Regions from separate parts of the Thalassotalea fusca genome, predicted to be linked through region 1. Evidence: predicted binding sites of a transcription regulator. Region 1 holds the regulator's gene; the other holds the start of a gene.

Evidence for each region. The regulator FNR, encoded in region 1, switches genes on or off when oxygen is low (the NO sensors DNR and NnrR bind a similar motif). The targets are predictions, from matches to a motif close to TTGATCTAGATCAA.
Region 2: ccmA (cytochrome c biogenesis heme-transporting ATPase CcmA) is a predicted target of FNR. The motif match lies at 5,533-5,546, and genes of this name have one in related genera.

Annotation. Positions count from the first base shown of each region.
Region 1 is NZ_JBQRUN010000018.1:45,052-62,033, forward strand. Features, by position in the region: gene ACSLUK_RS17015 (DUF2937 family protein) at 1-120, opposite strand, end outside; gene ACSLUK_RS17020 (hypothetical protein) at 203-775, shown strand; gene ACSLUK_RS17025 (ABCB family ABC transporter ATP-binding protein/permease) at 981-2,765, shown strand; gene ACSLUK_RS17030 (DUF1415 domain-containing protein) at 2,769-3,314, shown strand; gene ACSLUK_RS17035 (YciC family protein) at 3,462-4,256, shown strand; gene ACSLUK_RS17040 (glucosaminidase domain-containing protein) at 4,283-5,107, shown strand; gene ACSLUK_RS17045 (NCS2 family permease) at 5,127-6,419, opposite strand; gene ttcA (tRNA 2-thiocytidine(32) synthetase TtcA) at 6,626-7,564, opposite strand; gene uspE (universal stress protein UspE) at 7,685-8,617, opposite strand; gene ACSLUK_RS17060 (fumarate/nitrate reduction transcriptional regulator Fnr) at 8,801-9,520, opposite strand; gene ACSLUK_RS17065 (sulfite exporter TauE/SafE family protein) at 9,556-10,230, opposite strand; gene ccoS (cbb3-type cytochrome oxidase assembly protein CcoS) at 10,227-10,427, opposite strand; gene ACSLUK_RS17075 (heavy metal translocating P-type ATPase) at 10,424-12,808, opposite strand; gene ACSLUK_RS17080 (FixH family protein) at 12,808-13,302, opposite strand; gene ccoP (cytochrome-c oxidase, cbb3-type subunit III) at 13,458-14,441, opposite strand; gene ACSLUK_RS17090 (cbb3-type cytochrome oxidase subunit 3) at 14,434-14,610, opposite strand; gene ccoO (cytochrome-c oxidase, cbb3-type subunit II) at 14,617-15,261, opposite strand; gene ccoN (cytochrome-c oxidase, cbb3-type subunit I) at 15,272-16,696, opposite strand; gene ACSLUK_RS17105 (hypothetical protein) at 16,945-16,982, shown strand, end outside.
Region 2 is NZ_JBQRUN010000001.1:97,744-114,725, forward strand. Features, by position in the region: gene nagA (N-acetylglucosamine-6-phosphate deacetylase) at 1-635, shown strand, start outside; gene nagP (N-acetylglucosamine MFS transporter NagP) at 701-1,999, shown strand; gene ACSLUK_RS00420 (TIGR02922 family protein) at 2,311-2,544, shown strand; gene ccmE (cytochrome c maturation protein CcmE) at 2,654-3,136, opposite strand; gene ccmD (heme exporter protein CcmD) at 3,133-3,354, opposite strand; gene ACSLUK_RS00435 (heme ABC transporter permease) at 3,344-4,099, opposite strand; gene ccmB (heme exporter protein CcmB) at 4,102-4,755, opposite strand; gene ccmA (cytochrome c biogenesis heme-transporting ATPase CcmA) at 4,830-5,450, opposite strand; gene ACSLUK_RS00450 (heme lyase CcmF/NrfE family subunit) at 5,797-7,794, shown strand; gene ACSLUK_RS00455 (DsbE family thiol:disulfide interchange protein) at 7,796-8,344, shown strand; gene ACSLUK_RS00460 (cytochrome c-type biogenesis protein) at 8,344-8,799, shown strand; gene ccmI (c-type cytochrome biogenesis protein CcmI) at 8,803-10,086, shown strand; gene hemH (ferrochelatase) at 10,120-11,145, shown strand; gene ACSLUK_RS00475 (cold-shock protein) at 11,241-11,450, opposite strand; gene ACSLUK_RS00480 (valine--tRNA ligase) at 11,753-14,608, opposite strand; gene ACSLUK_RS00485 (DNA polymerase III subunit chi) at 14,619-15,095, opposite strand; gene pepA (leucyl aminopeptidase) at 15,114-16,622, opposite strand; gene lptF (LPS export ABC transporter permease LptF) at 16,862-16,982, shown strand, end outside.

The DNA.
Region 1 (16,982 bases):
TTCGGCTATACGTCCCCGTAGGTGGTGCCCATAACTATACATAAAAGCGGGCAGTTGAATACCGCAAATAAATGCCAGTGTGAATGTAATTTTGTCAATTATTCCAATTAATATCTTCATTATCATTTCTAATTTGTTGTAACATACGTGGGCGGCAGAGAGCTGCATTAATAATAATAAAGGTGAAATGGAGATTTGAACATTGAATATTTACAAAATTGTTATAGGAATTTTTGCGCTTACTTTGGTAAGTTTCTCAGTTAATGCACAAATAGAAAAGCAATACAGAGGCAAGTACGTAACCAAGAAGGGGTGGGCTAAAACATTCGAAACGGCACGTATGGAGTTAGGCGATAGTCCACGCCAACAAGGCCGATATCGTATCGTATTAGTGAAGGAAGATTGGCATGCGCTTTCACTAGAAGAAAAAGCTACTACTCATCGAAGAATCACAATCAGTGGTGTCATTACGGGCACTGTAAGCCTACAAACAGGCAAGGCTTCTCACGTTCTAGTGAATAAGTCTCGTACAGGGGTGATTTATTCCGCCGATGACACATTAATTCCTGAAGCGGGTGACTTTTTTTGTAGTCAAGGTGTCCCATTAACAGGGGTTGAAGAGATTAAAGTGACGGAAGGCAGTGGCGATTTCGCTAATTTAACGGGCGGTAGTATATTTGTTGAAGGTGTCGTCAACATGTGTGTTGGTGATAGCGACTATAGAAAAAATACTTTTACCATAATACCCGGTGCAGGATATCTAGAGTTTAACTAGCATCTCTATTCTAAATAGTTAGTCCTTTCTGAAACAAACTAACTAAGCTATTCAGAAAAGCAATGCCACTATTACTGTGAAGGTGATAGTGGCATTTTGATTTATATCACTTCATTTTGTTAATACATTTGCATTTGTGAAAGAATTCAATAATAAATCAGTGATATAATGCAATCTGATAATAAATGAATTGAGTTGAGGCTACGTGCGCGCAAGTCGATATAATGACAATGAATCAACGTCTTTTAATTGGCGTGTTGTCAAATCTTTGATCCCCTATCTATTTGAATTTAAATCTCGCATTTCATTCGCGATATTGTGTCTGATACTGACAAAACTGGCGAGTGTGTATTTACCTTTTGTGTTGAAAGATATCGTTGACTATCTCGATAAAGAAACACAAAGCTCTCCTCTGGTTGTGCCGATAATGCTGATCGTCACTTATGGCGTTGTTCGCCTTTCAATTGTTTTATTTGCTGAATTACGTGATACCTTGTTCGGCCGAGTTACCGAGAGAGCCATTCGACGAATTGGCTTAAGAGTATTTCAACATCTGCATGCTTTAGATCTCGATTTTCATCTTTCGCGACAAACCGGTGGCTTATCGCGGGATATTGATCGAGGTACGTCTGGTATTAGTTTCTTAATGCGATTCATGGTTTTCAATATAGTCCCCACATTATTAGAAATAGTGATGGTTATTGGTATTTTGTGGTTCAATTACGGTGTATGGTTTGCCGTAACAACGACTGTATCTATTGCCACTTATATTGCATATTCTATTTTTGCTACTGAATGGCGAACTCGCTATGTAAGAGCGGCGAATAAGGCCGATTCATCGTCTAATACCCGTGCAATTGATAGCTTACTTAATTATGAAACAGTCAAATATTTCACAAATGAGTCATACGAAGCCAAAGCTTATGATCAGCAATTGGCGGATTGGGAGAAGGCTAAATCGCAGAACCGATTGTCACTTTTTGCTTTAAATGGGGGGCAAGCGACGATTATCGCCATCTCTATGACTGCGATGCTCGCTATGGCTGCACATCAAGTCACTCAACAGCATATGACGCTGGGCGACTTTGTCCTAATAAATGCATTTATGATGCAACTATTCATGCCGTTAAACTTTCTAGGATTTGTTTATCGAGAAATTAAGGGTTCACTTGCTAATATTGAGCATATGTTCGAGTTGCTTCGTCGGCAACCTAAGGTAATCGACATACCTGATGCGCCAGAACTCGTTGTTTCAAATGGACGAATCGTATTTGACTCTGTCTCGTTTTCCTATCATCAAAAGCGTCCCATCATACAAGACTTTAGTTTAACGGTGGAGCCCGGCCAAAAGGTTGCCATAGTTGGTGAAAGTGGCTCAGGAAAGTCCACTTTGGTTAAGTTACTATTTAGGTTTTATGATTGCGAAAGTGGAGGTATTTTTATTGATGATCAAAATATCAAAGAGGTGAGCCAACATTCGCTACGAAAAGCTATTGGCGTTGTGCCGCAAGATACAGTGCTGTTCAATACTAGCTTATATGACAATATTTCCTATGGTGATCCGAGCGCAAATGACATTAAAATAAACAATGCTGCCAAAATGGCGCATCTAGCTCAATTCATCGAAAACCTTCCTGATAGAGCTCAAACCGTTGTTGGTGAGCGTGGGCTAAAATTATCGGGAGGTGAAAAGCAACGAGTAGCGATTGCTCGTACTATACTTAAACAACCTAAGATACTAGCATTTGATGAGGCCACTTCATCGTTAGATAGTCATTCAGAGCAGGCCATTCTTGAAGCTATCCGCGAAATTTCGGCAGGGCATACTAGTATTGTCGTTGCTCACCGACTGTCTACAATCATAGATGCCGATACAATTGTCGTAATGCATCAAGGAAAAATTTTAGAGCAGGGCAATCATGAATCGCTTATACAACAGCGGGGTCAGTATTATAATATGTGGAAGCTTCAAGCGGATAAGAGTAAGTAGTATATGCAGCAACCTTTAACACCCAAACAACAAACCCAAGCTTGGTTGAAAGATATCATTGTCGATCTTAATTTCTGCCCGTTCGCTAAAAGGGAGCTGGTCAATGACACCATTGAATATTGTGTGTCTACACAGCGTCAAATAAAAAACGCATTAGAAGAGATTGCGCTACAGTGTCATTATTTAACTAATCATCCTGAAATAGAAACAACGCTTATCGTCTATAGTGATGGGTTCAAAAGATTTGAAGCTTACTTAGATTTAGTTGACTATGCTAACGATTTGCTAGCAGAATTATCACTTGAAGGCGTATATCAAATAGCAAGTTTTCATCCTGATTATTGTTTTGAGGGAGAAGCATTTGATGACCCAGCTAATTACACAAATCGCTCACCATTTCCTATGATTCACTTGCTGCGAGAAAAAAGTATCGAGCGTGCATTATCTCAGTATCCTTCACCTGAACTGATACCTGAACGAAATATAGACCTAGCGAGAAAGAAGGGCACTGATTTTTTTGTTGCGTTTTTAGCACGAATAAAATCCTAAGCGCGCGCATTTTTTCAGGTGCTAATAATTGCAACGCCCAGGAAAGAGATCTTGGTTAGTAACATTCTGCAATTTCATTAGGTATAATAGCGCGCAGATTGTATTGAATAAGCTTTGCTTAATTTATTTTATATTGAGGTTTTCACATTGTCAGAAGAAAAGTCAGCTGTTGTGCAAATTGGTGGTAACATTGAATCAGCGTTAAAAGGCGACTACCACATTGATGTTGCTGCTGTTTTAAGAGAAGGGTGGAAACTTACACTTGCTTCCAGATTAGCCATAAATATCGGATTGGTTTTTGTTTTATTATTGGGTATGTTTACGACCTTTTTAGTTGCCTTGAATTTCGGTGGCATCGAAAATGTTCTGCAAGATCAAAAAGCAAGCGCGCTGACAAATATTATTGTGACATTAGTCGTTTATCCTTTTTTAGTGGGCGTAGAGATGATGGGGATTTTTCATGCGGTTGGCATAAAAACTCACCCTCGATTGGTCATGGCATTCCTACGTAGAGGAAGTTGGGTGGCCATTACGGCGCTACTTACGTCAACACTTGTTGCTTTAGGGCTTAACTTACTTGTCGTGCCCGGAATATTTTTAATCGTCGCACTGTCTTTAGTGCTGCCTTTAGTGGTTGAAAAGCGTATGTCACCACTTAAAGCAATTGCATTGAGCGTTCAAACTACGAGATTTCAATGGTTTAAGCTATTTTCTATATATGGCGTATTGTTAGGTGTATTTGTCCTTTTAACTTTACCCATTGTTTTTCTTTCTAGATTAGATATGGCTGTTGTTGGTGTCGCACTATTTATTTTTGGTATGACCTACCTAGCTCCTTGGTTTTATAATGTGAAGGGGATTTTATATCGCGAAATATATGGCATGCAACTTAGCGTTAGTAGTTCTGGAAATGCTGGCGACGACAATTATTTTGCTGCTTAGTTTTCGTTGCATAGGATAGCTTAGTCATGAAAAACCTATTTTACATCCTTCGAATGGCGGTGGTTGCCTTGTGTGCAGTTGCGTTGCTGTGGCCGTTTTATTATCAGGACGATAACCTACCACCTGATCTAACGTCAGCGCACAAACCAACGCCGAGCAAGAAAGCAGTGCCAGAAAAGCCACTACATAACGTTAAATTGCCGAATTTTGCTAAGATTCGCGATATTCCAACTAAAAAACGCACTTTTTTTGAATTTCTTAAACCTGCTGTGGTTGCGGAAAACAATGCGATTAGACAACTTCGACAGCAAATACTTGAAATACAAGAGGTAGCGTCGCTTGACCAAGCGCTATCACAGCCACAAGAGCAACTGTTGGCTGAGTTGGTGAAAAAGTACAAAGTGAATAAACGTTTTTCACAAATGCGGCAAATAGACGAACTGTTAGTACGTGTTGACATTATACCTTCCGCATTAATTTTGGTGCAGGCTGCGAATGAATCTGCTTGGGGTACATCACGGTTTGCCCGAATTGGATTAAATTTCTTTGGTATGTGGTGCTTTAAAAAGGGGTGTGGCATGGTGCCTAATGGTCGTGATACAGGTGCAAAGCATGAAGTTGCTGCATATTCTTCTGTGAAACATGCTGTTCAGCGCTATGTACACAATATCAATACCAATAATGCGTACATGGTATTTCGCTCTATTCGAGCACAACTACGCGAACAGGAATTACCTCTGTCGCCACAAGTATTGGCAACGGGTTTATTACCTTATTCAGAGCGTGGTACAGATTACGTGTTAGAAATTTCAGCTATGATTAGACAGAATCAAAAATATCTGTCTAATTAAAGCTATCTATGTGTTGGCGCTAAGCGAAAAACGCAAATTTAATAATAAACAGTATCGACAGAGCTAATACGCTCTTACTGATTTGATTAAATTCACCGCTGAAAATTCGCACTGCGCTGTAGCTGATAAAGCCAAACGCAATGCCGTGAGCAATTGAGAATGTGAGCGGCATGGTAATACAGATTACAGCAACAGGCACTGCTTCAAGCACATCGTCCCATTTTACATTTACTAAACCAGCAAGCATCAATACCGCCACATAAAATAGAGGTCCTGCTGTCGCATAAGCAGGCACCATCCCTGCAAGCGGTGAAAAAAATAAGCACAATAAGAAGCATATGCCCACGACCACCGCTGTTAACCCAGTTCTTCCACCTGCGCTTACACCCGCTGTACTTTCAACATAGCTTGTGGTGGTCGACGTCCCCAACATGCTTCCTGCAACAGTTGCGGTTGAATCTGCTAATAGCGCTTTTCCTAATCGAGGCAATGTGCCTTTTTCATCGAGTAGATTGCCGCGTTGGGCAACGGCTATCAAAGTGCCCGACGTATCGAATAAATCGACGAAAAGAAACGCAAATATAACACTCAACATACCGACTTCAAGCGCACCCATGATGTCGAGTTGCATAAAGGTCGCTTCCACTGACGGAGGCGCTGAAATAATTCCTTGGTATTCAATGTCACCTAAGATCAAGCCTATGGTTGTGATGACTAAGATCGATATCATCACAGCGCCATTTATGTTGCGTCGTACTAGGCCAACGATGATAAATAGCCCAAGTGCCGCGAGCAATGCAGGTAGGGCGCTAATGTCTCCCATCGTCAGTAGCGTAGCAGGGCTGTCGACGACAATACCTGCATTTTTTAAGGCGATAAACGCCAAGAAAAGACCAATGCCTGCTGCGATGCCAAATCTCAACGATTGAGGGATACTATTTATAATCCATTCTCTGATATTAAGCAGGCTGAGTAAGATAAATACTAGACCTGAAATAAATACACCGCCAAGACCGACTTGCCAGCTATATCCCATTTCTAAGACAACTGTATAGGTGAAAAATGCGTTTAATCCCATGCCTGGGGCCAATGCAATGGGGTAATTGGCAACAAACCCCATAACAAAACAGCCGATTGCTGCGGCAATACACGTAGCAACAAATACAGCACCGTGCTCCATACCGGCATCGCTTAAAATGGCGGGATTTACGAAAATAATGTACGCCATGGTTAAAAACGTTGTAATACCAGCAAGTGCTTCTTGCTTAACGTTGGTATTGTGTTGTTCTAGTTTGAATAGTGTATTTAGCATATTAATCGTCAGTTTTATTTGAGCACGAAGCTAAGCTTTTGTAAGAGAGAATGATTATCACACTAAAGTATTTTGATATACAAATCTACCAATTGGCATGAATTGAAAGACCAGAACTTACATTCTATAAACTGTTGAGATTGTAGCGAGTAGAGGTGGAGCGTGCGTTTGATGTTTCAAACGCACGGAATGAACTTGCATTAACCCTATTTAATTTCGACGATATCCAGTGAGTCAAATGCGGTAACAGGTGTCGCAGGCTTTGATTCCTTAAACGATTCTTGATCAAATGCTAAATCCCCACCAGCAACAATAGCAGAATCTTTGGTGATCGCTTTGAAATCAAATAACTCACTGTCGCAAAGGTGTGAAGGTACTACATTTTGCATTGCAGTGAACATTGATTCGATTCTACCGGGGAAGTCGCGATCCCATGTTTGCAGCAATTGCTTTATGTTTTGTCGTTGCAGATTCGGCTGTGAACCACACAAGTTACAAGGAATAATAGGAAATTGTTTAAGTTTTGCGTATTGCACTAATTCTGGTTCTTTGCAGAATGCCAATGGACGAATAACAATGTGTTCACCATTGTCAGACATGAGCTTCGCAGGCATGGCTTTCATTTTTCCGCCATAGAACATGTTTAACATGAGAGTTTCAATCATGTCGTCACGATGGTGGCCTAACGCTATTTTGGTTGCACCTAGCTCATTTGCGGCTTTGTATAAAATCGCACGACGAAGACGAGAGCATAAACTACAGGTTGTTTTTCCCTCAGGTACTTTCTCTTTTACAATAGCATAGGTGTCTTCTTCGACAATTTTATAGTCGACGCCAAGTTTGTTTAAGTATTCTGGTAGCACATGTTCAGGAAATCCAGGTTGCTTCTGGTCCAGGTTGACGGCTACTAAATCAAAATTTATGGGCGCTAATTCTTTTAAAATCATCAATATCGACAGTAATGCATAGCTGTCTTTACCACCCGATAGACATACCATGATTTTGTCACCATCTTCTATCATGTTGTACTGCGCTATCGCTTTGCCAACGTGACGACGGAGCCTTTTCTCTAATTTAGCCAACTGGACTTTTTCGGTCGGCGTTAATGGTAACTGTTCGGATGTAAGAGTTGATTGAGCGCTCATAGTAATACCTGAATTTATTTCGGCGCGTATTATACGTAACTCTCGTACTAAATGGTATTAAAAGTAAAAAGCTACTAAGGCAAACTGAAAGTGCTTAGTAGCTTGGATGGAAATAACTCGTTATTTTTTCGCCGCTGGTGAAATGTAATTATCAGGTTTTAATGCGAGCAAATCACAGTTAAGCCGATCGATGACGTGTTCTGCTGTATTGCCGATAAGTGCTGCAGATAGTCCAGTTCGACCAACAGTGCCGAGAATGACCAGTTCAGCGTCAAGCTTCTTGGCGACGTTTTCTATGACATCTTCAGGAAGGCCTTCTTCTACATGCGTATTGGCAACATCAAAATCAAATTGCTCAGCAAGTTCTTTCATCGCGGAAATATGGTGGTTTTTCATCGAATCGTTGTATTCATTCGCGTTAAATTCTGGAATTTCTATGGCAATATTGACAGGCGTGCCGGGATAAGAATTGACTAGATGACCATTTGCTTCGATTAGTTTTGCTAAGTTTTGTGTTTCTTCAACTATCTTATTATTTAACTGCTGATGTTCTTCTTCATCACTACCAACATTAACCGCAGCTACGATATTGCCATTCTTTGGCCATTGGTGATCTTTAACCAGTAGTACTGGGCAAGGACATTTACGCAATAAATGCCAATCGGTAGGCGTGAATATGACCGATTTCAACTTATCATGTTGGTGAGTACCTTTGATCAAAATATCGAAGCCATTATAAATGACTTGTTCAAGAATGGGTTCAAAAGGGCGATTATGCCAAACGACCGTGCTTTCTATATTGAGGCCGTCATGTGCAATCTCTTCTATTAACGACGATAACCAAAGTTGGCGATCATTAATAACAGACTTCATCATTGCATCACGTTCATCTGCCGATAACATCGTCGTCATTTCATAGGAAAAATCATAGATACACAGATATGCCGTAATTTTCGCATTAGTACATTTTGCGAGTTCTACTGCTCTTTTCAGTGCCTTTTGATCTTCAGTTGTCGGATCAATAACGACAAGAATATTCTGATATTTCTCCATGACCGTCTCCTAATGACAGCTAAATATGTATTATGGCAATTTGACTAAGCATTTAGTCAACTTGGTATAATTATAGTCATCATGCAAGAATTAATGTCAAGATCATTTGCGCTAGATCAACGATTAGCCAATAAGAAACAAGGTTTTAATAATGAAAGGTTATAGTGAGTGAGAATGTACCGCTTACATAGCGGCACACTCAGCAAGTTTTTCGTGATCGGTAATCGTAATGAGCTTGCCATCAACATTGATCAAGCCATTTTTATGAAAGCGGTTAAGTAATCGGCTGATGGTTTCAACCGTTAGACCAATATAATTACCTATATCTGAACGTGTCATAGATAAGCGAAACTCTGAGGCTGAAAACCCTCGCTCATGATAACGACGGCTAAGCGTAGCTAGAAATGTTGCTAGGCGTTGCTCTGCATTCTTTCTATTGAGCAAAGTGAGCATTTCCTGATCAGAGCGGATTTCATTGCTCATTAAGCGCATTATCTGTTTCTTAAGTTGCGGCATGGCATTTGATAATGAGTCTAATGTATCAAATGGAATTTCACACACCATAGATGTTTCAAGTGCTTTAGCAAAGCTCGGGTGTTTCGCGTTTGCAATAGCATCGAAACCTAGTAAATCACCAGCCAGATGAAATCCTGTAATCTGCTCTTCACCGTGCTCATCGACAGTATAAGTTTTAAAGGTGCCGGAACGAATAGCGTACAATGACCGCATTTGTTCACCATCTTGAAATATTTGTTCACCTTTATGAATCGGTTTTTTCCGATCAATTATTTGGTCAAGGCGGTTTAACTCGTCTTCATTAAGCGAGTAGGGGATACAAAGTTCACTAATACTACAACTTTGGCAATTAATATGTGATTGACCAGAACATGGATGCTTTTGCATAAGATCCCTTATTTGGCTTTAAAACCATGGGTTTTTTAATGAAATATACCCAAGGCAGTATTTAGCGTCATTATTCCATAAATGATGAGTATTGTCGCCATACATTGTCGAAAAATTTTGCTAGATAACAAGGACTTCAAATTAATGATGCCAAATGAAACAGTTAAAAGTGCAGGTATTGTTCCTAAGCCGAAAAAGCACATGATCAATGCACCATTAAATGCACTGCCACTGGCAATTGACCAGGTTAAGGTAGAATAGACCAAGCCGCAGGGTAACCAGCCCCATAAAGCGCCTAGGCCAAGTGATTTCTTAAACGAATCAACGGGGATTAGCTTTTGACTCATAGGCGACAAGTAACGCCACCAACGTTTACCTAAAGCTTCAACTTTAGTTAGGCCCATGTACCACTGGCCAATGTAAAACCCTAGCAATACTAAGAATATACCAGCAATAACTTGTAGCGTGATTATTGGCAAGCCGAGCTGTTTAACCGACAGTGAACCGGTTAATCCAGCAATCGCGCCAATAAAACTATAAGACGAGATTCTGCCCAAGTGATAGCCGAAGCTTAGTGTGAACGACTGTGCGCTATCGGGTGTTTTTTTAACTGAGCTGGTTAACATAGTTGAAATGCCACCACACATGCCAATGCAGTGACCTGAACCTACTAAACCAATAATAAATGCCGACAGCCAATCAATGCTCATTTTTTATCGACTTCTTCCTTGTTATTTTCAACACTGTTAATAGGCTTTTTATTGCTTTCGTCGTCTTCGAATAGAATACTAAGACCTTGCTTTTCAAGGTCATCAAATTGGTCAGATTTCACTGCCCAAAAAAACAAATAGATGCCGATAGCCGTGAGCAATACCGCGATTGGGATTAATATATAAATTATGCTCATTTCTTTAGTAACCTTAATGAGTTGGTAACAACTAAGATTGAACTTAATGACATGCCTATTACTGCCATGTACGGTGTAATATAACCGCTAACAGCAAGTGGCAATACAATGGCATTATAGCCAAATGCCCATAAGTAGTTTTGTACAATTATTTTTTTTGTACGTGTTGCTACGTTTCGTAAGGTATTAATAGCACTCAATTTATTGTTGAGCAAAATAACATCAGCACCACTTTTAGCGACGTCAGTACCACTGCCCATAGCAATCGAAACATGGGCGGCACCAAATACAGGTGTGTCGTTAACACCATCGCCTATCATCGCTACGGTATAATTATCTTGCTCTTTCTTGATAAGCGTCATTTTGTCTTGCGCTGTTTTGTCACTATAAATTGCGTCCATATTCAAGACTGATTGCACTTTTTCACAACCCTTAAAATGATCACCTGATACCATAAGTGTGCGAATATTTTCACGAGATAGCGCACCGATTAATGCAGGTGCGTCTTCGCGTACTTCGTCTGTTAAATACAACGCAGCGCAAACCCTATTGTTAATTACCAAAATACAGTTAGCATCCTGAAACGACTGCATATCATTTTCGGTCAACAACCAAGTTGGTTTACCAATCGCTACATTGTCACCACTGACGGTACCTGTAACCCCTTTTCCAGCTTCAACTTGAACATTGCTGGCCTTATATGCAAAATCACGGTGTTTCGCAAATGCTTTAGCTATGGGGTGTTCTGAATGACTCTCCAATGCAGCTGCATACGCAAGTAATTGCTCCTTTGTGAAGCCTGCGTCGATTATTGTTACATTGGTAATTTCAAAGCTGCCTGAGGTCAACGTACCGGTTTTATCAAAAGCGAAACAGTCTAACTTTGGAATAGTTTCCATCACATGGCCTGATTTGATCATGATGCCATCACGGTTAAGGCGCGTTGTAGCACAGGTAAGGGCAGTAGGAGTTGCTAGCGAGAGGGCACATGGGCATGTTGCAACCAATACAGAAAGTGTTATCCAAAATGCTTCTTCAGGTAAATGTTGCTGCCAATATAGGGCCGTAGCAATAGACGTTAGTAGAATAATAGCGACGAATGATTGTGCAATTTTATCTGATAACCGCGCTAATTTGGGCTTATGTGCCTGCGTTGATTCGCTTAGTCTAATTAGTTGACTAAGAAACGAATGTTGGCTGTCGTGCTTCACCCGAACAATCAGGTTGCCATCACCGTTAATTGTACCGGCAAATACTAGATCACCCATGCCTTTTGTTACGGGTAATTGTTCACCTGAGAGCATTGACTCATTAATTTGGCTTTTTCCGTTAACGATCGAGCCATCAGCGGGGATTAGTTCTCCAGGCTTAATAATCACACTGTCGCCTGCTTTGAGTTTTTTAGCCGGAATAAAAACTTCTTCGTTTGCGTCGACTTTAGTGGCAGTCATAGGCATTAATTTTAGCAGGTTTGCAGAAACTTCAGATGCTCTAGAGCGGGCACGAAACTCCAAAAACTTGCCTATAAGTAATAAGAAAGTGAACATGGAGATTGATTCAAAATAGACTTCGCCTTGGGCCGAAATTGTCGCCCAAGTACTCGCGAAAAAGGCTAACAGTATGGCAATTGATACGGGGACGTCCATCGATAAACGTTTAGCTCTTAATGCTGAATAAGCACCAGCATAAAAGGGGAAGGCGCCGTAAAAAATAATCGGTGTGGTTAACATTAGGCTAGTCCAACGAAGGTAGAGCTCAATGTTTTCCGACATGTAAGTGAACGCCCCAAAATATAGCCCTACCGCAATCATCATTACTTGCATCATCAGAATACCTGAGATGCCAAGGCGCTTTATAAAGGTCTTACTTTGTGCTTTATTTGCTTCTTCTACCGCACTGGCTTTGAACGGCAGTGCTTTGTAGCCAACTTTTTCGATGGCGATTAAGATATCGCTGAGCTGTATTTCATGCTCTAACCAACGCACTGTAGCGCGCTGGGTCGTTGCATTGACGGTAATTGAAACTAACCCAGTAAGCTTGTTCAACTGCATTTCAATTAACCACGCACATGCCGCGCAACTAATACCTTCTACAGTTAGAATAGTTTCTTTATACTCTTCAGTTTGATAGGCAAACTCATCTTGCAGACACGCTTCGTCGAGTAGTTTCTTCTTTTGCAATTCTTCAGGGATTAATTGCTCACCTTTCGGTGCTTTTTCAGTGCGAAATCGATAGTAGTGCGTTAGACCATTTTCTACGATGGTATCGGCGACCATCTGGCAGCCAATACAACACATTGGCTGGTCAATAGATTCAATATTAGAAGTAAGGTGAACACCATTGGGTACGGGTTCACCACAATGAAAACAGGCTGTTGGCATTAGTTTGCTTCAGTAGGATTTGGGATAATATTAATAAATTCTGATTGAGGCAACGTTATCTTGTTTTGAATTTCCCACTGGTTATCAAAAGGGTAAATAGTCACGTGCCAACGGCCAGCAACTTCTTGATCTAACGTGTGACGAAATACACCGTTGCCATCTTGTGTTAAAGACAATTGAAAGTCTTTGTCTGCTAACGTCGGGTGAAAGAATTTCACGTTTAATACTGGAAAGGTTTTCTCGATACCTGTTGGTACGATGGTTAGCGTATTATCGATGTATTTTAACTGAAACTTCATGCCTAGTTTTTGCGCCAATTTCACTTTGGCTAATTTCATATTGATTGCTTTACCTTCCTTGTAATATTCGCCAATCACTAAGCTATCGGGTTCATGGTTCGCGATAATATAGGTCGCAATGCCAGCAACAACGGCAGAGAAGGGCAAAAAGAAAACAAGCCATGCCCAAGGCTCTTTGTACCAAGGAGTATTCATTATGAAAAATTTTTGTCTAAAATTGTGGGCGTATTATATGTTTTTTGCCGTAATTGCACCATTAAAAAAGCAGCAAAATTTAGGCTAGATCAAACAAAAAGCCCTGCTGTGATAACACAGCAGGGCTTTTTAAATACCATCAATTAAATAATCGATTATTTTTGCGAAAGGCTGTAAACGTATGCGCTAATAACGTGTACTTTCTTCTCACCTAAAATGTCTTTCCATGCAGGCATAACACCCGCGCGACCATAGCGAATTGACTCTTCAATGGCACGTGGAGAAGCGCCATACAACCAAGTGTCATCCGAAAGGTTAGGAGCACCTAATGTTAGACCTAGTGCTAAGCTACCTTGGCCTTGATCACCGTGACATGCTGCACACATTGCAAATTTCTCTTTGCCTGCTTCAGCTGAGCCAGTCTCTGATTGGCGACCACTCAAGCTCAATACATACGCAGCAACGTCTTTAACACCTTGATCACCGCCCAGCATTGTTTCCCAGGCGATCATGCCTTGTGCCTTACGGCCATGCATAATGCTGTGCTTGATAGTTTCTGGCTCACCACCATATAGCCAATCTTTATCAGCAAGGTTAGGGAAGCCTGTTGTACCACGAGCATCAGAACCATGACATTGTGCACAGTTTTGCAAAAATAGACGTTGGCCTACTTTACGTGCATTTACTGCTTCTTCGTCGCCAGCAGTTGCTAGGTCTTTGATTTCTCGCTTAGCGAATGCGTCAAAGATAGGGCCATAACGTTTATCTGCAGCAGCAACTTCACGGTCATATTGAACAAGTAAGTCGTTTTCTTTGGCGTGAGCCGCTAACGCTTTTGATTCTTCAATACTTGTGATGCCCTGGTTTGAACTCTTCCAGCCAAATAGGCCTGCCCAGTTGCCTAAACCTGGGTAAAAAAGTAGGTAACCAAAACCCCAAATAATCGTAACTAAGAAGAACGTACTCCACCACTTAGGGAGTGGGTTGTTTAATTCTTCAATTCCGTCGAAGGTGTGACCCATGGATTCACCTTCTTCAACGCCCGCAAAGTTCTTCAAACACCAGCGCAATAATAAGTAACAACCTACTAGTGTTCCTAAAGTAAGAACCGTTATCCAAATACTCCAGAAGCTAGACATTTTTAGTCTCCTGTTTGTTAATTTCTTCCTTGCGATCTTCGTCAAAAATAGAGTTAGCAGCTTCGTCGAAATCTGCTTTACGCTTTTTGCTGTATGACCAAATCACAATAATGATGAATAGTGCCAAAATTAATAAGGCGATTAAGCCTCTAAGCGTTCCGTAATCCATAGTTAATTACTTCAGTGCGTGGCCCAAAGATTGCAAATAAGCAATAATAGCGTCCATTTCGGTTTTACCCTTAACAGCTGCTTTTGCCTTAGCGATATCTTCGGCCGAATAAAGAGGAATAGGATTACCTTGCTCATCTTTATGGCTTCTATTTCTTGTTAAGAAATTAAACGTTTCTAACTTTTTAGCGGTTAACTCGCCGTCTAAAACATTTGTTTCTAACCATTTGAACGAAGGCATGTTTGACTCAGGTACGACTGAACGTGGGTCAATTAAATGTGCACGGTGCCAATCATCGCTGTAACGTCCACCAACACGCGCTAAATCAGGACCTGTACGTTTTGAACCCCATAAAAACGGGTGTTCCCATACATGTTCACCTGCAACTGAGTAGTGACCGTAACGTTCTGTTTCTGCTCGGAAAGGGCGAATCATCTGGCTATGACATACGTTACAGCTTTCGCGAATGTAAATATCGCGGCCTTCTAATTCAAGTGCAGTATATGGACGTAAGTTTTCAACTGGTTGCGTCGTTTCTTTTTGGAAGAACAATGGCGTAATTTCAACTAAACCACCAATGCTGATAGCAATGATAGTAAAAAGGAAAAACATGCCAACACTCTTTTCAACTTTTTCATGTTTATTAATCATGTTGTGCTCCTTATGCCGCTTCAACGCGCTTTAAACTACCGTCTTCAGCTGCGATTGTTTTGAACATGTTGTATGCCATAAGCACCATGCCAGCGACAACTAAACAACCACCTAAGAAACGCATGAAGTAGAATGGGTATGACGCAGTTAAACTCTCAACAAAGCTATACGTCAACGTACCGTCAGTATTTACTGCACGCCACATCAAACCTTGCATTACGCCTGAAATCCACATGGCAACTATGTATAAAACAATACCCGCTGTGTGCATCCAGAAGTGAATGTTTATCAGTTTAATACTATACATACGGCCTTGATTGAATAAATTAGGGATTAAGTGATATACCGCACCAATTGAAACCATAGCAACCCAACCTAACGCACCTGAATGCACGTGACCAATAGTCCAATCAGTGTAGTGAGACAACGCATTCACTGATTTGATTGCCATCATCGGGCCTTCGAAAGTCGACATGCCGTAGAATGACAGAGAAACAATTAAGAAACGAAGAATAGGGTCATGACGTAGCTTATGCCAAGCACCTGATAAAGTCATGATACCGTTAATCATACCACCCCATGAAGGTAGGAATAGTACGATTGACATAACCATACCGACTGATTGTGCCCAGTCAGGTAGCGCTGTGTAGTGTAAGTGGTGCGGACCTGCCCAAATGTATAATGAAACAAGTGCCCAGAAGTGAACAATTGATAAACGATAAGAATAAACCGGGCGTTCAGCCTGTTTAGGTACGAAATAGTACATCATACCTAGGAAACCAGCAGTAAGTAAGAAACCTACGGCATTGTGACCATACCACCATTGCATCATTGCATCTATAGCACCCGAATAAATCGAGTAAGATTTCATCATTGATACTGGGATAACCATACTATTACCAATGTGTAAAACTGCAACCGTAATTATGAAACCACCGAAGAACCAGTTAGCTACATATATGTGTGAAGTTTTACGCTTGATAATTGTGCCGAAAAACACAATTGCATAACTGATCCAAACAACCGCAATCAAGATATCAATCGGCCATTCAAGTTCAGCATATTCTTTACTTGAGGTGTAACCCATAGGCAGAGTGATCGCAGCTAGAACGATTACAGCTTGCCAGCCCCAGAAAGTGAAACTTGCTAAACTGCCACCAAACAATGTTGTTTTACAGGTACGCTGTACAACATAGTAAGATGAAGCAAACAATGCGCTAGTGCCAAAGGCAAAGATAACAGCATTGGTGTGAAGAGGACGAAGACGGGAATAAGTAAACCATGGCGTTTCAAAGTTTAGTGCTGGCCAAATTAGTTGGGCGGCAATAATGACACCAACGAGTGTACCTACAATTCCCCATATTACTGTCATTACAGTAAACTGACGTACAACATCGAAGTTGTAGTCAACTGCTGACGTATTATCTTGAGTCATGTTATGGTTTCCGCAGTTATAATTATTAATCAAATGATGTATTTGTTAAATTAGTACTATTTATAGTCTAAAAAACACACAATTACCTATGTGGTTTTAAATACGCGCGAATAATAGTCATTTGGTGGTAAAAAGTCATTAGCGAATCTGGTAAAATTTGTTTTAAATCAAAAAAAGTTGAGTAACTGCTCAAAAAGACACCATAACTTGTGTTTTATTACGTTAGCAGCTGAAAGTAGACAGGATTAATGTACAAAATATTAACAATTTTAGTTAGTTTTATATC
Region 2 (16,982 bases), on a different contig from region 1:
CTGAAACCGTGAGCCCAGAAGATATCAAGCGTATGGTTAGCCTCGGTATAAAAGTTTGCCTTGGCCATACCAACGCTGATTTTAACACCGCTCAACAAGCCGTTGATGCAGGGGCTGATGGCTTCACACATCTGTTCAATGCCATGTCGCCAATCCAAGGTCGTGAACCTGGCGTTACAGGATGCGCACTACTGAATGACAGCGCTAGTACTGGGATCATTGTTGATGGTCATCATGTCGATTATGCTACTTGTCGACTAGCAATGAAAACAAAGCCGCAAGGAAAAGTCTTACTTGTAACAGATGCCATGCCTCCAGTTGGCACCAATGATGATTCTTTTGCCTTCTTTAATCGCACTGTTCATTTAAATGATGGCAAGTTAACCTCGACTACTGGAGAGCTTGCCGGTTCAGTTTTGGATATGGCGACGGCAGTTAAGAATACGTATGAGAAAGTGGGTGTTACGCTGGAAGAAGCACTGCGGATGGCAAGTTTTTATCCTGCGCAATATATTAACCAAGGGCACATTCGAGGGTTGTTAAAAATAGGCTATCAGGCAGATTTTACTGTTCTCGATAGTGACCTGAATGTTAAGTCGACTTGGATTGCTGGCGAGTTAGTTACCAAAAGTTAGAACAAAAAAAGTGGGCAAAGACCCATCAACACAATAACCAACTATAAGTGATAGATGAGGAAATTATGGAAATGACAATATCGAATAATAAACAGCGGAGTAATGTCGTCCCTATGGCGATAGTCGCGTTACTCTTTTTTATTCTGGGTTTTGCCACTTGGATTAATGGTTCTTTAATGCCTTACCTAAAACAAGTGTTGCAGCTAACGCCATTTCAAGCGTCACTTATTTTGTTCTCATTTTATATCGCAGTAACGTTCACTGCGATTCCGTCTGCGTGGGTGATTAGGCGAGTGGGTTATAAGAACGGTATGGCACTCGGTATGGCAGCCATGATGGTTGCCGGTTTCTTGTTTATTCCTGCTGCCAAGACTCAGGTTTTTGGTTTGTTTTTATTTGCTCAGTTAGTCATGGGGGCAGGGCAAACGTTACTACAAACGGCTGTGAACCCATATGTGGTAAGAATTGGCCCAGAAGAATCAGCCGCAGCGCGCGTTAGTATTATGGGGATATTAAACAAGAGTGCTGGTGTGGTTGCTCCAATGGTATTTACTGCGCTAATTGTTAGTAATTTCACTGGGTTGGTTGGTACTGAGTTAACGCAGACACAAATTGACGACATGGCGAATAGTTTGATTCTGCCGTACATAGGTATGGCAGTATTCATAGGCTTAATTGCGTTGGCTGTTAAGTTATCACCATTACCAGAGTTAGAGAAGGAAGCGCAAACGGAGAGCAGCAAAGGTCAAGTCAAAGAAGCGCTATCTCACCCTAATTTAGCATTAGGTGTGGTTGCGTTATTCTTTTATGTCGCTGTTGAAGTGATCGCAGGTGACACTATTGGGACATTTGCTTTGTCTTTAGGTATTGAAAACTACGCAGTAATGACCTCTTATACCATGGTGTGTATGGTGGTTGGTTACACTATCGGTATCATCACTATCCCGCGATTTATTTCTCAGCCTACCGCCTTAACGATTTCGGCTGTTTTGGGATTAATACTGACGGTGCTGATTGTTATTGGTGACAGCTCGTCATTTGCCATTGCTGATGCTTTACTTGTGCCATTTGGTGGTGCACGACTGCCTGACACACTACTGATGATCGCTTTATTAGGCTTGGCAAATGCTATTGTTTGGCCTGCGGTTTGGCCGTTGGCGCTTTCGGGCCTAGGTAAAATCACAAGCACGGGGTCGGCATTGTTGATAATGGGTATTGCAGGCGGCGCATTTGGCCCGCTATTTTGGGGGCTTGCAAGTGGTACGTCACTAGGACAGCAAGGAGGTTACATCGTTATGTTACCTTGCTATTTATTCATCTTATTCTATGCAGTTAAAGGTCATAAAATGACCTCTTGGAAATAGCCATAACTCATTTATACAGAATTATCCTGCGGGATTAGAAGTCTCACTAGTTGAGGGTGCGTTAAACGATCTCACATTGATCGACCCTAGGTCATGTACCTAGGGTTTTTTTTACCTCAATCGAAAGCAATACGAATCCGTATAAAACTAAGAATATCTTGAGTTTTTAACAATTTTTAGCACGCTAAGATTGCTTAAGTTTTATACTTATGGTCAAATGTCGGCAGTAAAAAATAATAACAAAAGTGAAAAGCGAAATTTTAAGGATTTCGCCTAATATTTCACTGCTTTTCGTCGTTTTAGGGTTGGAAATGAGTAGTCAACTAGGTAGTCCAAAAAGCAAAGAAGTTACAATTATTTATTATTGTGACAGTTCTCTTGAGTTAAAGCATGAAGTGCTAACACTGACGCAAAACTCGTCGGGTCGCGTGATTATTAGTGATCAGTTTAAAAAGAATAAATCAATTGTTGCCGTGTGTGATGGCGAAATAAATATTCTTAATAAGATTGGTGATAGAATTATATCAGTTGAAGAAGTCGCTTAACGTTTTGTAATAGGCAGAATGTATTAAGTAAATTCTTTTGCTTTTTTTGTATTTTATTCTTGTTTGATAAGGCAGCATCGTTAGTCGTGCTGCCTTTATCGTTATTATATTAGTTCTTATCTAACTGTTCCGAACTATAATCGGGTGCCTGATGTTGCTCACCTAATGATTCTGCTACTTCTTTAGGCATATAATTTTCGTCATGCTTAGCGAGTACTTCACTGGCTTCAAGCAAGGTTTCTGTTACCAAAACACCATTGGCGATAATGCCTTGGCCTTCACGGAATAAGTCCGGCAATATACCATCGTATTTTACGGTTACCATTTCACCTTTGTTAGTTAAATCAAAACTTACTTTTAGGTTATTAGGGTCACGATTTACGCTACCAGGTACAACAAGACCACCAACACGAATACGCTGACCAATGGCTGGTTTAATGCCCGTGTCATCTTTGCCATTAACGATTTCAGCAGGCGTGTAAAACAAATCCATATTTTCATTGAGTGCGTATAGAACTAGCGAGGTGATCGCACCAATACTAAATAATACAGAAAGGGTAATGGTTAATCGCTTTTTTCTGCGCGGATTCATGATAATACCTCGTTAGATTCGTCATTTTGTTGAGCGGCTTGTTTTAACCTGTGTTCACGCTTAATTCGCTTAGTAATCTCTTTTCTGACAGTTTTATCTCTTATTGCATTATTGACAATTAAACCGACAATCAGCAGTAAGCAAGCACCGTACGATATCCATACATAAAAGCCATGGTTGCCCATAGCGATAAAGTCAGCAAAACTATCAAACTGCATCATTTGCTCCTTCTTTCATCACTAATTCTCTTACCCAAGGGCGCATGGCGTTTCTTTGTAGAATCTCTGTTTGGAAACGGCGGCAAACGAGCCATGAAACCAGAAAAATAAAACCCAAAAAGCATACTAAGAACGGCCAAAACATGTCGGCGGTCATTGAAGGGCGTCCCAGTTGAGATACCGTGGAGCCTTGATGTAATGTATTCCACCACTCCACAGAATATTTAATAATCGGTACGTTGATTACCCCAACTAGTGCCAGAATGCTAGCCGCTTTACTTGCTAATGCTTTATCTTCGAACGCGTTCTGTAAAGCAATAACGCCAAGGTACAAAAACAATAAAATGAGTTCGGTGGTTAAACGTGCGTCCCAAATCCACCAAGTTCCCCAAGTTGGACGTCCCCAAGCGGCGCCTGTAATCAAGGCCATTGCCGTAAATACCGCTCCGACAGGTGCAATCGATGCAACAGACGCTTCAGCTAAGCGCACTTGCCATACCAAACTAACTAATGCCGCGATTGCCATACCTACATAAATGCCCAGTGACAAGCTTGCAGCAGGAACATGTAAGTAGAATATTCGAAAACTATTGCCCTGTTGGTAATCTGCGGGGGCAAATAGCAGTGCCCAAACGATACCAATACTCAAAAAGGCCACGCTTAACCTTAAAAACCAAGGAATAAGCTTATTGTTGAAGTGATATGTCACTTCAGGGTTTGCATAAGGATGTAACCATTTCCACATAACTAGTTAGTACTCACTCTTAAAGCCGCGCCTATTGCAAATGGTGACAATGAAAATGCGCCGAAGAATAACGCGGCAATTATAGCAATTTGTCCGCCATAGGGTAAGTTCATTGTCGCCGTATCTATAGCACTGGTGGCAAATATCAATAACGGAATATATAAAGGCAATACCAAAAGGCTTAATAAGACACCACCTTTTTTGATACCAACAGTGAGTGCTACTCCTATCGCGCCGATAAAGCTTAATATAGGGGTACCAATAAACAAAGTTAACATGAGTACGCCAAATACGTTCGGATCTAAATTCAGTAGCAACGCAAGAACGGGGGCGATAAATATTAGCGGTACACCTGTTAGTAGCCAGTGTGCAATGATTTTGGCCTGCACAATCACAAAGGTCGGATAGGGGCTAAGTAATAGCTGTTCTAGTGACCCATCAGCATGATCTGATTTGAATAACCGGTCGAGGGACAATAAGGTCGACAAAACAGCGGCTACCCAAATCACGCCCGGCGCAATGCGCGCCAGTGTATTTGATTCTGGGCCAATACTCAGTGGGAACAAAGTTACGACGATAATGAAGAATAAGATGGGGTTAAACACATCGTCGCGATGGCGTAGAGCAATGGTTAAATCGCGCTTTAGTATCAGCATGAAAACACGTCGGTAAGACAATGATTCTTCTTGGTTAATGGTAGCAATAGATTCAGTAGACATAATACGTTGGATCACACAAAACGGTAAGAAAGGGCAATTTTGCGATAAAGGTTATCAGCAAGATGTAAATCCTGATGGGTCGTTAACACAACCATTCCGCCTTTGTTCGCATGAGCGAGTAGTAGCTGCTCTAATGTTTTCACCCCTTTTTTGTCAATAGCTGTAAACGGTTCATCGAGGATCCACAGCTTGGCATTACTTTGCCAAAGTTGCGCAAGGGCAATGCGACGATGCTGTCCTGCGCTTAAGTGTGATGCGAGGGCATCTTCAAAACCGTATAGGTTAACTTTGGCCAGCGTCTCTTCGGCCACACCAGCGTCTAAACCATGGAGAGCAAGATTAAATGCCAAATTTTCTTGCGCCGTCATCTCACCTTTCACACCAGCCGTGTGTCCTATATACAACAGTTGGTTGTTGTACCATTCGCGATTTGCCAATATTTTCTGTTGACCAAAGCGAACACAACCCTCATATGGTTGAGACAATCCAGCTAAAATTCGGAGTAAACTGGTCTTTCCGGCACCATTAGGTCCTTCGATTTGCACTATTTCGCCCGGTGTAATCTCAAAATTGAGATCTTCAAACAAAATGCGCTCTTCTCTTATACAAGTTAAACCTTCGGCTGATAACATAACTGACTTGAACAGACCTTTCTATGACTTGGCAATTGACCAATGAATGGCAAGAGTTTAACACAACAAACTCTTCGATTTATTGATCTCGATCCTACTATATTTAGCAAAATTATCATACTATATCGCAGTTTCGTTGATATATCAGACAATGGCGTAAAATTGTGCGACTAACACCATGAATAGCACGGCCATTTAATGGTATGATCAGCGCAATTTATTAACCACGTGCCTAACGAGCTGTTAATGGCTGTGGGTTAGTTAGATAACCTGTCTCTTGTTTTAGATTGGGACAGGACAGTCAATAGATTGAAGCATGTTTACAATATATGCTGCGGAGAGTTGTATGGTTCCTGAGTTAGGGCACTTTGCATTGGTCATTGGTTTGGCTTTTGCTATTTGTTTAAGTGTTGTGCCTGTTATAGGTGTAATGTCTAGTCATAAACGTTTAATGACTTATGCTAAGCCTTTGTCTTTTGGCATGTTTGCGTTTACAGCGATCAGTATTTTTATTCTAGGATACTGCTTCGTGATGGATGATTTCTCGGTTAAATATGTTGCAGGGCATTCAAACTCTCACCTTCCTTATTATTTTAAAATAAGCGCCATTTGGGGAGGCCATGAAGGCTCTCTGTTACTGTGGGTATTTTCTTTAACGGCGTGGACAGCAGCCGTTGCCAAATTTAGTCGTGGTGTAGACGAGGCCTTTATTGCCCGAGTGTTAGTGGTGCTAGGCATGATAGCCGTTGGTTTTATGGCTTTTCTACTGCTAACGTCAAATCCATTTGACCGACTGTGGCCAGTCGTACCACCTGAAGGACGTGATCTAAATCCATTGCTACAAGATGTCGGGTTGATATTGCATCCGCCTTCGCTTTACTTAGGCTATGTTGGCATGGGCGTAGCGTTTGCATTCGCTGTTGCTGCTCTTTGGTATGGCAAGCTTGATGCCGCTTGGGCTCGGTGGGCACGCCCTTGGGTTGTGTTCGCTTGGATGTGGTTAACGATTGGTATCGCGTTAGGTAGTTGGTGGGCTTATTATGAACTTGGCTGGGGCGGATGGTGGTTCTGGGATCCGGTTGAAAATGCCTCATTTATGCCTTGGTTAGTAGCAACCGCATTGATCCACTCATTAGCCGTGACTGAAAAGCGTGGTGCTTTTAAGAACTGGACTGTGTTATTAGCCATTTTTGCCTTCAGTCTTAGTTTACTTGGTACATTCATCGTCCGTTCCGGCGTGATCACCTCGGTGCATTCATTTGCTGCCGACCCAACACGTGGGGCATTTATCCTATTGCTTTTAGCCATTGCTGTTGGTTGTTCACTAACGTTGTTTGCTTTTAGAGCTACCAATGTTGCCAGCTTTAGTCGATTTTCATTTTATTCACGAGAAACAGCGCTGCTGCTTGCCAATATCATCCTAGTGATTGCTGCAGTAACCGTATTGTTGGGGACACTTTACCCGCTAATTCTAGATGCAATGGGATTAGGCAAGATATCCGTTGGACCGCCGTATTTTAACTCAGTATTTGTGCCTATTATGAGTGTGCTGTTTATTATTATGGGTATTGGTCCACTCATTCGCTGGAAAAAAGCGAAAAAAGGAGAGCTTCGCAAGCAAGTGTTAAAGCCGTCTGTTGTGAGTATTCTATTTGGATTAGCGTTCCCGCTAGTGTATCAGGGAGAATTCAACCTAGGTGTTAGCTTTGGGATGGCACTTGCTCTATGGGTTTCTATGGTTGTTGTAAGAGACTTGCGCAATCAGGCACGACAATCCAATGGACGGTATAACCTGAGCCGTTTGAGTTTAAGCCAATGGGGCATGGCGGTTGCACATACGGGAATAGCGGTGACAATAGTCGGCGTGACGATAATCTCTGCTTATGAAAGAGAAAATAGTGTCAAGATGTTTGCCGGTGATACCGTGCAGTCCTCTGGCTATGATGTCACGTTTAATGGCGTGAAAAGTGTTCAGGGCCCTAATTACCATGCTGAACAAGGGCAAATTGAAATACATAAAGACGGTGATTTTGTCGCACATTTAAAGCCCGAACGCAGAACCTATATGGTACAAACAATGGGCATGACAGACGTAGATATCGATGCAAATCTATTTCGTGATCTATATGTCGCGCTGGGCGATCCATTACCAGATGGCGCATGGGCCGTACGAATTCATTACAATCCGTTTGTTCGCTGGATTTGGTTAGGCGCTATATTCATGGGCTTAGGTGGCATTCTCGCAATGTTGGATAAGCGTTACCGCCGTCGTCAGGCGAATGCTAAAAGAGCTGTTGTGGGTACTGAAAAACAAGACGTAACTTTGGTCAGTGAGAGGACATAACGTGGGAAAAATTATTCGTTTTATTCCTTTAGTATTATTCATTGCAATCGGCATTGTTTTCTACCGTGGGTTATCGCTTAACCCGCAAGAGTTGCCATCGGCGCTAATTGGCAAGCCAATGCCTGCATTCCAATTAACACAGCTATTGGACGAAAATAAGCAGTTAACAGCTGTCGACCTAAAAGGCGATATTGTGCTTCTCAATGTTTGGGGTACTTGGTGTGTGTATTGTAAATATGAGCATCCGTACTTGGTGGATATTGCGAAAAACAAACAGGTGACTCTATATGGGCTTAACTACAAAGATATTCGCCAGGATGCTAAGCAATGGCTGAAAGATTATGAAGACCCGTATCAATTTTCTATTTTTGATCCGCTTGGAAAACTAGGTATAGAGCTTGGTGTGACGGCAGCGCCAGAAACATTTGTTATCGATAAAACAGGGATTATTCGTATGAAGCACGTAGGTCCGATAGATGCGAAAGTTTGGCAGGACAAGTTTGAGCCTATGATTGAACTGTTAGAGCAAGAATATCAGGCGGAGAGCTAATGATGAATAAGTTAGTACTAACGACGCTATTTCTATTACTTAGCGCATTCTCTACATATGGTGCTGACACCTATGTATTTAAAGACGAAGTGACGGAAAAACGTTATCAGGCACTGGTTAAAGAGCTACGCTGTCCTAAATGCCAAAACCAGAACTTAGCTGATTCAAATTCACCCATTGCCAAAGATTTACGCCATGAAGTATATCAATTGCTCGAACAAGGTAAGGCTGACAAAGAGATTGTTGACTTTATGGTAGCGAGATACGGTGAGTTTGTACTGTATCGACCAAAGGTATCTAACTTAACTTATGTTCTATGGTTTGGCCCTGCAATATTGTTATTGATCGGGGCAATCGTGGTGGTGCTTATTCTACGAAGGAATCGCCTCCCTCAGGCAGAGACTCTTTCAGAAGAGCAGCAAGAAAAATTGAAAAAATTACTCAAAGATAAGTAACGCATGATTGAATTATTAATGATCCTGATTGGATTCGTCTTACTGCTGTTGATTGTTATCTGGAAACACTTTATTCAGCAACCTAAACACGTTGTATTAGCTGCCAGCAACCGCGATCAAACCAACATTGAACTGTATCACGAACACAAAGCTGAAATTGAAAACGATTTAAAGCAAGGCAATATTGATGAGGAAAACTATCAGTATTTATTGACTGAGCTTGACCAAAGTTTGTTGCAAGATATGGAACATGCTGACAAAGAAAAGGCACTAAGTGATAGCGATAAATTGTTAAGTATCGTTTGGCCCGCTGTAATTTCTATTTTTGTCATCGCATTTAGTGTTTATTTTTATACTAATAACGGTTCTTATCAATTAATTACCGAAACGCCTCGAGCGCAAGCCCCTGACCAGCAAACGTCTATGTCGGCACAACAACAGGCGGTAGAGCGTGTGCAAATGTTGCAGCAGCTGACGACCCAAGAACCCAATAATTCTGACGCATGGTATGGACTTGGTCAGGCATTGGTAGCGGTGGGCGACTTTGACGGCTCATTGAAAGCCTTTGATGAAGTAATCCGCATTGATGGCGAACAAGCAGATTTGTATGGAGCGAAAGCGCAAGCGACGTATTATCAAAATAATCAACAAATCACGCCACAAGTAAAGCTGTGGATTGATAAAGCGTTGAGTCTTGATCCAGAAGACCCTTCTACGAATATATTGCTTGGAATGGATAATTTTATGCGTCAGCAATATACCGAAGCAATTGGATATTGGCAGCGTGTGGTAGATGGAAATCGTGATAACGTCAACATAGGTGCGCTAACGGGGGCTATTGCCGAAGCTAAAAACAGACTGGCAATGAGTAGTGGTTCTGCCCAAAATGACTTTACTGCTAAAACGGAAGCTAATGATAGCGCAGCAACATCTGGCCCTCAGCTTACTTTAGATGTGCGTGTATCTGATGACATTCAACAACAACTAGAGCAGGGGGCTGATAAAGTGGTATTTGTCTATGCAATACCAAGTAATGGACCTAGAATGCCTGTGGCTGCGGTAAAAATGTACGCCAGTGATTTACCCGCAACCGTTGTGCTTAATGACGCGAGAGCCATGACACCACAAGCGAAATTGAGCGATAACGAAAAAGTACATGTTTATGCGGTTATATCAGCGAGCGGTGGGGTAGGTATTAAATCGGGTGATTACAAGGCCGAATTACTTAACGTCGCAGTAGCAGATAAGGCGCCTGTTACGTTATTAATTAACAGTATTGTTGAATAATAAAACTTCCAATAAAAACTAAGGTTATTGAGTTTGAAATTATCACGATTTGTAGGGCGTGATCCAAGCGTCTTACAGGGCAATAAAAAAACAGGGGTGCTGCTTACCAATTTAGGTACGCCAGCAGCGCCTACTTCAAAGGCACTTAAAGCGTATTTAAAACAATTCCTTTCTGATCCGCGCGTGGTGGAAATTCCGCGTCTGATTTGGTTCATCATTCTTTATGGTATCATTTTACAGGTGCGTCCGAAAAAGTCGGCAGCACTTTACCAGAGTATTTGGACTGAGCAGGGGTCACCATTATTGGTTATTTCACAACAGATCCGCGATAAAGTGGCTGCGCAGCTTAAAAATGACTTAGGCGATGATGTGATTGTTGATATTGCCATGCGTTACGATGAACCTGCCATTAACAAGCAATTAGCGCGCTTTCAGGAACAAGGCGTTGATGAAATTGTTGTACTTCCCTTGTATCCGCAGTTCGCTGGCCCTACAACGGCGTCTACTTTCGATGCTGTCGTTAACGAAATTAAGCGCTGGCGCTGGACACCTTCGTTGCATTTTGTCTCGGGTTATCATGAAAACAACGATTACATAGAGGCTCTTGCAAATAGCATCCGCGAAGATTTCGAGCTGTACGGCAAACCACAAAAGTTAGTACTGTCTTATCACGGTATGCCAAAATTATTCCTAGACAATGGCGATCCGTATTACTACTTTTGCCAGCGTACAACGGCATTAGTTGCCGAAAAGCTAGGTATTACTGAAGCTGACTATATCATGACGTTCCAGTCTCGCTTTGGTAAAGCGGAATGGCTACAACCATATACCGATGAAACGCTTGAGCTGTTAGCAAAAGACGGCATTAAAGATATTGCGATTATCAGTCCTGCTTTTAGCGCCGATTGTTTAGAAACACTGGAAGAATTGGTGGTAGAAAATCGAGAGGTTTTCATGGAAGCTGGTGGCGAAAAGTATCGTTATATTCCAGCGTTAAATGATCGTGATGATCACTGCCAAGCAATAGCTTCGATCGTAAAAAAGCAATTAGGTAAGTGATTGTACAGGGTCAGAGTCAAATAAACATTGCTCCTTACTTTGAATTTAAGCAAGCATTAACTGTTTATTGACTCTGACCCCAGATAGATTCAATGCTAGGCGATAGAAACGTTTTCCGCTTCAGGCCCTTTCTTGCCTTGTTTAATATTGAATTTAACGGACTGTCCGTCAGTTAATGTACGGAAACCATCGCCAGTGATGGCACTAAAATGGACGAATACATCAGGACCATTGTCTTGTTCAATAAAACCAAATCCCTTAGATTCATTAAAGAATTTTACTTTTCCTGTCATAAGTTCTGACATTTTTACTTTTCCTGTATTACTAGTGAGCTTGCTGGAGTCGAATGTGCAGGGCTGAAGTCAAGTAAACTTAGCTATTAGGTGGCGACCTAAATTCTAGCTATGTATCAATTGCCTCAACCTCCAAACGGATAAATTCCGACACCGTATGTAAATTCAGTGTAGCACTGGTTTATTACTTTTTTCTTAAATTTTGCCGATATATCTTCACACTTATTTGTACTGGGTTGGAGTCAAGTAAACTCTGCTCCTGACTTTGAATTTACGTCAGTTTAAGTTGTTTGTTGACTCCGATCCCATGTGCTTTACAAACTAGCGATCTGTGCTTTTTGTTCGACCATTTTGGCTAAGGTGCTTTCTGCCTCGGCTAACTTTTCTTTTTCTTTGTTGATAACAGCTTCAGGTGCTTTACTCACAAAGTTTTCATTGCTCAGTTTGCCTTTGGTGCGTTGAACATCTTTTTCAAGCTTTTCAATTGCTTTGGTTAAGCGAGCGATTTCCGCTTCTTTATCGATTAAGCCTGCCATCGGGATCAACAACGACATATTACCAATCACGGCGGTAGCGGACGCTGGGCCTTCATCGTCGTCAGCAAGTACGGTCACTTGTTCAAGCTTAGCTAGCGCACTTAAGAACTGTTCGTTATCAGCTAAACGACGCGCGTCTTCGTCATTTACGTTTTTCAGTAACACAGGTAACGGCTTGCTTGGTGCGATGTCCATTTCGCCACGAATGTTACGAATTGCTACGATAAATTGTTTCACCCATTCTAAGTCAGCTTCTGCTTGCGTATCAATTTTGCTCTCGTCTACTTGTGGGAAGCTTTGGATCATGATGCTATCGCCATTAGCTTCAAAACTGGTTAGTGGTACAACTCGTTGCCAAATCGTTTCAGTGATAAATGGCATTATAGGGTGCATCAATCTCAGTAAAGCTTCCAACGTGCTAACAAGGGTATATCGCGTACCACGTTGCTCGGCCTCAGTACCTTTGAATAGCACTGGCTTAGTTAATTCCAAGTACCAGTCACAGAATTGGTTCCAAGTAAATTCATACAGCGCTTGCGCAGCTAAATCAAAGCGGAATGAAGCAAACGACTCATGAACCGTTTTAACTGTGTGCTGGAATTGCGTTTGAATCCAACGATCAGCTAATGAGAACGTCATATCACCGCCATTATTTCCACAGTCATGTTCTTCAGTGTTCATTAGCACGTAACGGCTTGCGTTCCATAACTTATTACAGAAGTTGCGGTATCCGTCTAAGCGCTTCATGTCCCAGTTAATATCACGACCTGTCGAGGCAAGGGCAGACAAAGTGAAGCGAAGCGCATCCGTTCCATGAGCATCAATGCCTTCAGGAAACTCTTTCTTAGTCGCCTTGGCAATTTTCTCAGCCAATTGCGGCTGCATCATATTGCCCGTACGCTTTTCGAGTAAATCTTCGATTGAAATACCGTCAATCATGTCGAGTGGGTCAATAACATTACCCTTAGACTTCGACATTTTATCGCCGTTTTCATCACGAATAAGTCCGGTTACATACACTTGCTTAAATGGTACTTGCGGTTTGCCGTTTTCGTCTTTAACAAAATGCATTGTCATCATGATCATACGGGCAACCCAGAAGAAGATGATATCAAAGCCTGTCACTAACACATCGGTTGAGTGGAACTTCTTCATGAGTTCTTCTTCGTTTGGCCATCCTAATGTAGAGAATGTCCAAAGGGCAGAAGAGAACCAAGTATCTAATACATCGTCGTCTTGTCTTAAATTCACATTTGATGCTAGTTGATGTTTTTCACGCACTTCATCTTCGTGACGACCAACGTATACGTTGCCTTCATCATCGTACCAAGCTGGAATTCTGTGACCCCACCATAACTGACGTGAGATACACCAGTCTTGAATGTCACGCATCCAGGCAAAGTACATGTTTTCATACTGTTTGGGTACAAATTCAATATCGCCGTTTTCAACCGCTTCAATCGCAGGCTTGGCAAGTGGCGCAACGCGTACGTACCATTGATCGGTTAATAATGGCTCGATAATCACACCTGAACGGTCACCGTAAGGCGCAACTAAGTCATGATCTTTAACGCTATCAAGCAAGTTTAAGTTCGCAAATGCTTCAACGATGGCTTTACGCGCTTCAAAACGATCTAAACCTGCAAATTCTGCTGGTAAGGCAGTCGAGAAAGCGTCACTCGGTTCACCGTTCGTATCATAAACTTCAGCTTCGGCTAAAATCGCAGCATCTTGGTCGAAAATGTTGATCATTGCTAAGCCACAACGCTTACCAACTTCATTATCATTGAAATCGTGAGCTGGGGTGATTTTTACACAACCTGTGCCTTTTTCCATGTCAGCATGATCATCGCCAACAATTGGAATTAAACGGTCAACTAATGGCAGTTTGACGAACTTGCCGATCAAATCTTTGTAGCGTGGATCTTCAGGATTAACGGCAACACCCGTATCACCCAACATAGTTTCTGGGCGTGTGGTAGCTACAACAAGGAAATTCTTGCCTTCGCTTGTTGTTGCGCCGTTTGCCAAAGGATAACGTAAGTGCCACATGTGGCCTTTTTTATCTTTGTTTTCAACTTCAAGATCTGAAATTGCTGTGTGCAGTTTCGGATCCCAGTTGACCAAACGCTTACCGCGATAAATTAAATCGTCTTGATACAAACGAACAAACACTTCTTGCACGGCATCACTTAAACCGTCATCCATAGTGAAACGTTCACGTGACCAGTCGATTGAGTTGCCTAACCGACGCATTTGTTGGCTAATGGTGCCACCAGAGTGTGCTTTCCATTCCCAAATTTTATCGATGAATGCATCGCGGCCGTAATCGTGACGCGTTTTGCCTTCTTCTGCTGCGATTTTTCTTTCGACAACCATTTGCGTAGCAATACCCGCGTGGTCAGTTCCTGACTGCCATAACGCACTTTTGCCTTGCATACGTTGATAACGGATCAAGGTATCCATAATGGTCTGCTGAAAAGCATGACCCATATGCAGGCTACCTGTGACGTTTGGTGGTGGAATAGCGATACAATAACCGTCGCCTTCTGTTGTAGGACTAAAATAGCCTTGTTCTTCCCAGCTTTTATAAAGGGATTGTTCGATATCCGCAGGATTAAATGTCTTTTCCATCACAAAATACTTAATTGGTTGTTGCAGTTGATTGTTGTTCTGAAATCACTTTTTGATGCTTAACATCAAAGCCGAGCTGCTTATATTGCTTATAACGCTCGCGAGCCGCGGTTTTTAATGACTCATTTTCAGGAACAAAATCAACAATAAATGAAAATTGATTGGCAAACGCAGGAACGGCGTTTGTTAAGTTGATTAATATTGGTCGCCTATTTCTAGGCGGTTGCCAGCTGATTTCAACTGGCGAACCATTTGCAGGCCCTTCACCTATTAGGTTATGAGGGACAAAACTGTCAGGATCAAAAGACCAGAGTAGCTCATCTATTTCATGCGCTTGTGTTTGTTCTTGTGTGTAAATAAACACGCGTTGATTCTGACGGTAAAAATAGGCTGCTTGAAAACACGCATGCACGTGCAACGCTTGTAATTGTTGCTCGCTGTCAAAGCGTGGATCATTCAGTTGATAGAACATCACTTGCGTGTTCACAATACCACCTATTTCGCTTTATTCGCCTTGCTCAGCACCTGAACGGTTAAGCAAGAACTGTGTAAGCATACTAACCGGACGACCTGTTGAGCCTTTATCTTTGCCGCCACTGCGCCATGCAGTTCCTGCAACATCTAAATGCGCCCAATGATATTTCTTAGTAAAGCGAGATAAGAAACAGGCGGCTGTAATCGTACCCGCTGGGCGACCACCTAAGTTAGTAAAGTCAGCAAATGGGCTTTCTAATTGCTCTTGGTAATCATCCCAAAGCGGTAAACGCCAAGCGCGATCGCCACTTTGATCTGACGCATTTAGTAATTCATGCGCTAGTGGATTATGCGTACTCAACAAACCTGTCGCATGTTTACCTAAGGCAATAACACAAGCGCCAGTAAGTGTCGCTACGTCGATAACAGCTTCTGGTTCATAGCGTTCAACATAAGTAAGGGCATCACATAACACCAAACGGCCTTCTGCATCGGTATTTAACACTTCAACAGTTTGCCCAGACATTGTTGTTAATACGTCCCCAGGGCGATATGCATTACCACCAGGCATGTTTTCACAACCAGCCAAAACGCCAATAACATTGATCGGAAGGTTTAGTTCCGCTAATGCGTGCATTGCGCCAAGTACGCCCGCAGCGCCACCCATGTCGTATTTCATTTCATCCATAGCTTCGCTTGGTTTGATAGAAATACCACCTGAGTCAAACGTCAAACCCTTACCGACTAAAACAATTGGATTGCTGTCGTCAGCTGCGCCTTTATACTTAATGATGCTCATGATCGATTCATTAACCGAGCCACGACCAACAGCAAGATAAGACTTCATGCCCAGCTTTTCCATTTCTTCTTCATTGACGAATTCTGTAGAAACAGTGTCATACTTATCTTCAAGCATTTTTGCCTGATCTGCTAAATATGCTGGATTACAAATGTTTGGTGGCATGTTTGCTACATCTTTACAGGTATTAATACCTTCAGAAACTGCTAACCCGTGTTCAATTGCACGTTCACCAATAGGCAACTCGCGGCGCGTCGGCACGTTGAATACAATTTTACGTAGCGGACGACGAGGCTCTTCTTTACGTGTTTTAAGAGTATTAAAACTGTATAAACAATCTTGTGTTGCTTCTACTGCTTGTCTAACTTTCCAATAGGTATCGCGACCTTTCACGTGTAACTCAGACAAGAAACATACCGCTTCCATTGAACCTGTTTCATTCAAGGTGTTGATTGTTTTGCTGATTATTTGTCGGTATTGGCGCTCATCTAGTTCTCGTTCTTTACCACAGCCAACTAATAATACACGCTCACTCAAGATATTCGGCACATGATGAAGCAGCAGCATTTGACCTGATTTACCTTCCAGATCACCTCTGCGCAATAGATTACTGATGTAACCTTCACTAATTTCATCAAGCTGTTCAGCGATAGCCGATAAACGACGCGGTTCAAAAACACCAACTACAATACATGCGCTACGTTGTTTCTCTGGGCTTCCACTTTTTACACTGAACTCCATGGGCTCTCCTCTACGTGATAAAAGTGCATCTTTTCAATAAAAAATGCGGTTTAACTTGCCTAAATCTACAAATAATAGATAAGCTTACTATGATTTGATATCAGCTAAAGGCTATAATTATAGCCGGACTCGTTAGCTTTAGCTAAAGGCTTATTAAATATTTTACTTATAAAAATGACAAGTTTACTTAATAATTGTCCAATTGTCAGAAAAAAACTAAGTTTTTGTAGGATCTCTTTGTGATCGTTTTTCGTTATTTGTTAAAAGAAGTCACCAAAACACAAATTGCTGTGTTTTTGGTGCTAATGACTATATTCATTAGTCAGAAATTTGTAAGGGTGCTTGATGACGCATCTGAGG